2 regions of the Bacillus sp. 179-C3.3 HS genome follow, and region 2 is predicted to be linked to the other one. Evidence: riboswitches for the same ligand, from Rfam matches in the RefSeq annotation. Region 2 holds a riboswitch; the other holds the start of a gene.
The links. Region 2 has a riboswitch for thiamine pyrophosphate ahead of tenA (thiaminase II). Riboswitches for the same ligand answer to the same signal wherever they lie in the genome.
Positions count from the first base shown of each region.

Region 1: another riboswitch for thiamine pyrophosphate. It lies ahead of tenA (thiaminase II); the one in region 2 lies ahead of tenA (thiaminase II).

Region 1 is NZ_JBFEFT010000012.1:65,591-68,796, forward strand. It holds gene AB1K80_RS09715 (monovalent cation:proton antiporter family protein) at 1-1,215, shown strand, start outside; TPP riboswitch at 1,269-1,378, shown strand; gene tenA (thiaminase II) at 1,457-2,167, shown strand; gene tenI (thiazole tautomerase TenI) at 2,142-2,759, shown strand; gene thiO (glycine oxidase ThiO) at 2,743-3,206, shown strand, end outside.
Region 2 is NZ_JBFEFT010000001.1:46,007-49,212, reverse strand. It holds gene AB1K80_RS00245 (ABC transporter ATP-binding protein) at 1-148, opposite strand, end outside; gene AB1K80_RS00240 (ECF transporter S component) at 123-722, opposite strand; gene tenA (thiaminase II) at 719-1,405, opposite strand; TPP riboswitch at 1,494-1,597, opposite strand; gene AB1K80_RS00230 (hypothetical protein) at 1,654-2,781, opposite strand; gene AB1K80_RS00225 (type 1 glutamine amidotransferase domain-containing protein) at 2,921-3,206, opposite strand, start outside.

The DNA.
Region 1 (3,206 bases), on a different contig from region 2:
TTATTTAAGAAAAAGTCCATTTTTCAAACTTTGTCTAAAGGTACGGTACAAATTGGGACAAGGGCAATCTTTACACTTATTATAGTCTTAGTTGCATTATCTGAATCATTGGGTGCTGAAAATATTCTTGGTGCCTTTTTAGCAGGTGTACTTGTATCGCTTCTTTCGCCAAACAAAGAGCTTGTGCAACAATTGGATTCTTTCGGTTATGGCTTTTTAATTCCGATTTTCTTTGTGATGGTCGGAGTGGAGCTTGATATATGGGTACTGCTTAAAGATCCAACAATGTTGATCATGATTCCATTGCTATTTGTCGCTTTATTGTTAAGTAAGCTAGTTCCGATACTATACCTAAAAAAATGGTATGACATGAAAAAAGTCATCGGATCTGGTTTTTTATTAACATCGACTTTATCTCTTGTCATTGCGGCTGCAACGATTGGTGAGCGCCTTGGTGTCATTGATCATAAGATGTCTGGTGCTCTCATTTTAGTCGCTGTGATCTCGAGTATTTTGACGCCTGTTTGGTTTAAGGCGCTGTTTAAAAAAGATCAGGAAGCGACACGGAAAAAAAGAGTGACCTTTATTGGTGCCAATCAACTGACATTGCCTGTGACGTTGGATTTGCAACAGGATGAGTACGATATACGGATTTTGCATATTTACCAAGAAAATAAAGAAGAATTGCTTGCTGATTCAACCTTTAATGTGGAAACAATTGGGCAATATGACGATGATTCGCTTCGGCATGCTGGGATCGGGCAAGAGGATGTGTTAGTCGTTGCAACAGGCAATGAGACGATCAATCAAGAAATTGCCTTATTTGCAAAAAACGCAGGGGTCAAACAAGTCATTGCGAGTGTCAATCAACCAGAAGCGGAGCAGACGTTAAAAGAAGCAGGCATTGATACATTTTCGAATGTTCTTTCGTCTAAAACGGTATTACGTGCATTAATTGAAGCGCCTGATGCGATTCGCTTATTAACGAACGAAGAGACCTCTTTGTTCCAAATACACATGAACAACCATCGCTATCACAATGTCATGCTGAGGGAATTCCCTTTTACAGGTGATTTGGTGTTTGTCCGTATTTTTAGAGGTGTGGACAGTTTAGTTCCGCATGGAGATACGACGCTCAAAAACGGTGACCGTGTGCTTGTGTCGGGCTCTCGAGAATACGTGGCAGGACTAAGAGCACAACTTGAGTTGAATTGAATGCTTGACCAAAGAACAATTCATCATTAAGATAGAGGTACAACAACATATGAATGATCCACTAGGGGAGTCCTTTAAAAGGGCTGAGATAAAAGTATAGACTTTTAGACCCTCATTACCTGAACAGGTTCAGACCTGCGTAGGGAAGTGGTGCGGTTTTTGACTATGCTATTTACAAATACCAAGCCACTTTCCACGCGGAAAGTGGCTTTTTTGTATGAAAAAACAGGAGGAGAAGAACATGACATTTTCAGAGGAATGTAAAAAGGCAGCTGCAACTTGGTGGGATGGGAGTTTTACGCATCCTTTCGTGAAGGGAATTGGAGATGGCACTCTTTCTCTCGATCGCTTTACTTATTATGTGATGCAAGATTCGTATTATTTAACTCATTTTGCAAAGGTGCAAGCGTATGGAGCGGCGATTAGTGAGGATTTACATACGACGGGTAGAATGGCATATCATGCACAGGGTACGTATGAAGCAGAGCTATCATTACATAGGAAGTTCACAGAGCTTCTACAGATCTCTGAGGAGGCACTCGCCAATTTTAAACCATCTCCAACTGCTTATGCCTATACCTCTCATATGTATCGATCTGTCAAAAGTGGCCGATTTGAAGAGATTTTAGCAGCGCTATTGCCGTGCTACTGGCTCTATTATGAGGTGGGAGAAAAGCTGAAACAAACGACACCTGATCATCCGATTTATCAAGAGTGGATTTTGACATACGGAGGAGATTGGTTTAAAGAGCTCGTCTTTGAACAGGTCAACCGTTTCGATGAATTAGCTGAAAAAGCGCCAGAACATGTGCGCGCAAATATGAAAGAAAATTTCGTGATTTCAAGCTATTATGAATACCATTTCTGGGAGATGGCGTACGAAAAGGAAACATGGCAAACAGCATGCTTAGATGGGGCTGGTGCAAATGGAACTTCACGCAGTGACAAATGATTCACTTCCTGTCAAAGAGCTTGTCAAGCAAATCAAATGGATTGAAACAAAAGTAGACTTTATTCATATACGGGAACGATCGAAAACAGCCAGTGAGCTAGTCTTGCTTGTCAAACAACTTCTTTCAGAAGGAATACCGAAAGAAAAATTGGTCATCAATGACCGAGTAGACGTCGCATTGCTTACCAACATTCATCGCGTACATCTCCCGGGACATAGCTTTTCGCCAAATGAGCTAAGACGAAAATTCCCACATCTTCATGCGGGTGTGTCGGTGCATTCGTTAGAAGAAGCGAAAGCAGCGGAGAGAGAAGGAGCAGAGTATGTCATGTTTGGGCACGTCTATGACACATCATGTAAACCAGGTCTAAAAGCTAGAGGAGTAAAGCTTGTAGAAGAACTCACATCTACAATGACCATTCCAGTCATCGTCATTGGCGGTATCACACCAGAGCGAATTCCAGAACTGAAGCTTGCACACGTGAAAGGCATTGCAGTCATGTCAGGTATTTTTGGCCAAGCTCATCCTGATCTCAAGGCGCAGGCTTTTTCTGAAAAGGTAAAGGAGTATCCTTATGAAAAAGCATTATGATGTCGCAATCATTGGTGGTGGAATCATAGGGATGTCAGTAGCCTATCAACTTGCGAAAGCTGGGAAACAGGTGATTGTCCTAGAGGCGAATGAAATAGGGAAAAAAACGACAAGTGCAGCAGCTGGAATGCTCGGAGCACATGCTGAAGGAGACGGTCATGAGGATATCTTCTTTCAGGTTGGCAGAGCAAGCCAGACTTTATACGAAAAATTAAAGATCGACCTACAGCATGAATCAGGCATTGATATTCGGAAATCAGCTGGCGGGATGATGAAAGTGGCTTTTACGAATGAAGAAAAAATGGCACTTTGCCGAATGCAGCATTTATCGACATTTCAATGGTTCGAACCCAGCGATGTAAAAAAGCAAATGCCGCAAATATCAGCTGACGTCATTGGAGCCGGTTTTATTGAAGATGATGTACATGTTCATCCATATTCTGTCTG
Region 2 (3,206 bases):
AGATGAGCGTAGATTTGCCGCTTCCGCTTGGTCCTAATATGAGCACCTTTTCCCCTTTTTGAATTGAAAGAGACACTTGATGCAAAACAGGCTTGGACTCTTCATAAAAACGGACAGTGAGGTTATTGCACGCGAGAAATGAAGTCATGCTTTTCACCCTTGTTTCGTCTACCTTTCATTAACGCATATTGATTCAATACACCTGTTTTTGATAAGGCATTCACTACTACTTTAGCCAAGCATCCCCCAAGGATCATCCCGCTAATGATTTGAGTAACGAGTGTCATCACGAGGACTTGAGGCGTGTAATACCCAAATCCATTGGCAATGAGGCTGTAACCCATCGCCCCGACCGCTGCAAAAGCACCTGACAGCATCAGCGTCCACAGATGATAACGTTTATACCTAAATAGAGCGAAGGCCACTTCTGCCCCAAGTCCTTGGCATACACCAATGAGCAGAGCTGACAGACCGAAGTGACTGCCTGTGAGTAATTCCACAGAAGCGGCTGCTGTCTCCGCGATTAGTGCAGCCCCTGGCTTCTGGATGATGTATGCGACAATGGGGCTGGCAATGACCCAAATCCCAAACATGATGCTACCTCCTGCCGGACCAACAAGTGCCGTTATTGGAAGGTAAAGAGTCGACCATCCTAAGTAGATAACACCACATGCAACAGATAAAATCACAGCAAGGACTACTTCTTTCATCTTCCATGTCATCGTATTTGCGCCTCCAATTTTATCGGCCAATCTTCCAAAGTGGATGCCATTTCCCAGAAACGATACTCCAGCTGACAGCTTAACAAAAAGTGTTGCCTCATTTTTTCCTTTTCTCTGTTACTGGCTTCTTCTGCCCACCGATCAAGGCGATTGCAAAGCTCCACTGTGATCGAGTCGGTTAATCCCCCATAAAACGTGATCCACTCGTAAAACGGGTGAGATGGTTCTGGTTGTACTTCCGCAATCAGTCGTTGGCCAATTTCCCAATATGTCCAAGGGCATGGAAGCAGAACTGCAATGATTTCTCCTAGACTGCCTTCTTTAGCGACTTGTAGCATGTGGTGAATATAATGGTGTGCACTCGGTGCTAAAGGTGCACCCTGCAAGTCATCGAAATTCACTCCTGCCACTCGGCAAAGATTTTGATGAGGATGCGTTTCACTATTTAGGACAAATGCCATCTGTTGATGAAAAAACGCAATGTCGCGTCGATCTGTACACCTGCTGACCGCTGCCGCATAAATTTTCACAAATGCATGCAAATATTCAACATCTTGTTTGACGTAATGAATCAGTTGTTCCTTTTTCAAGTCTCCTGATGCCAACCCTCTAACAAATGGATGCTGATAAATAGCTTCAAACACTGGCTCTGCTTCTCTTCTTAACTCAGTCGAAAATGTCATAAAAAAAGCCTCCTCTTTTTTAATGGATTAAATGAAAAAAGCCACCCCAAATGGAGCGGCCTTCTTATCGATTCAATCATGAATAAGACGAGGTCCAGCTCCACTTCCCTCCGCTAGTACGAACTAGATCAGGTTCAAAGGGTCCAAGATTTTCTCTTGTCTCAGTCATACATGACTCCCCTAGTGGACTTTTGTCATTTAATTATCTCTACTCTACACATGCGGCGATTTGATGTCAACCGCCTTTCTTAATTCAATGTTTTGATCGTTGGCAGTTTCTCGATACCCGCAGCATAGTAGAAATTAAGCACGCTGAAGAAATCAATGGGCTTACCTGTTTTTAGATCGACGGCTAAAATATGATCACCATAGTTCGTTAAATCATCAAGATCTAAGTATCTTGGTGTCGTCTTACCAAGTGTGTCGACAAAAGTATCGACATAATATTGCCCGCTTGCATACGAAGATTGATGGTACATAAACAATGTGTCCACATCTAAATAGACAAGAATGGCCTCTGATGAACTCCCATAAGAAGCTGAGTATGACACGGGTGCAGATATCTTTTTCACTTTCACATGTGAGATAGAATGTGTTCTTTGCTCAAATTTCCCGTCATATGGGAAATAAAAGACACGCTCCCATTCATAATCGGCAGTCTTGGATTGCTTGTTATATATTTTTATTCCATTGGCCATGACATCCCCATTCGCGTAATCGGCTACAAAATATTGTAGGGTTGAAGACAGGGAGACTGAACCTGTGAAGTTTGGTGGATTTTTCGCATTGACTTGTAAGGTGTATGAGTCACCGAATTCTTTACCACTTGTGACTCCAAATGCGTAATCACCCGCAGGTAAATTTGTAAGACCAAGCAAACGACCTGCCGGCTCTATAAGATCTGTCGGAAAAGCTTGTCCTGTTTCAAAATCAACAACAAATAGTTGGACGACATAATCAGCATTCGGAGAGGTGATACGACTGATGAGCGCCTGTGGTGATGACGTACTAAAAAACCAGAGATCAACCGGATCTTCCTCTGTTAAAACAACCGATTGATTGATTGCCAGTCCATCAATTGAACGAACGGCAGACGTACGAATCTTTCCATCTGGAGCCGATTTTCGCTTTATACTGATTGGATGTTTCTTATCTACTTTAAATGATTTGCTTACTTCCTTTTGTTGCATCTTCAAGCCTTCATCCTGCTTCAAAAGCGACTTTTGCTCTTCCTGAATTGCCTTTTCAGTCAGTGTCGATAACTTTCCATCTGACTTTGGTAATTCTTCTGCTTTTACTGCTGTTGAAAATAAGCCTGTAGTCACCAGTAAAACAGACAACATGGCTGCGGTGATTTTGACGTAAAATGCTTTCACAGGAACATCCCCTTTTTCCCTATTTTGGTTTTCTCTCCTGTGATCAGTTTACCATTTTTCCATTAATTGTTTTGTATTTTTTAGGAAGATTTTACGACAAAAAAACCAGCCGCCTGATTGACGACTGGTTTTGGTCATTTTATGAAAGGGCTTTGACAAATAGACGTGCTGTTTCAGCACTCGATCCTGGGTTTTGTCCTGTAATGATTTGTCCATCCGCAATGGCAAACGGCTCAAATAATTGACCTTTTTCAAACACTGCTCCTTGCTCACGAAGCTTCGTTTCCAATAAGAATGGAACCTTTGATGTCAGTTGAACAGCATCCTCTTCCTCGTTTGTGAAACCTGTGATTCTCTTACCTTCGATAAATGATTTCCCATCTTGATCCTTTACATCAACAAACGCAGAAACGCCATGACAAACG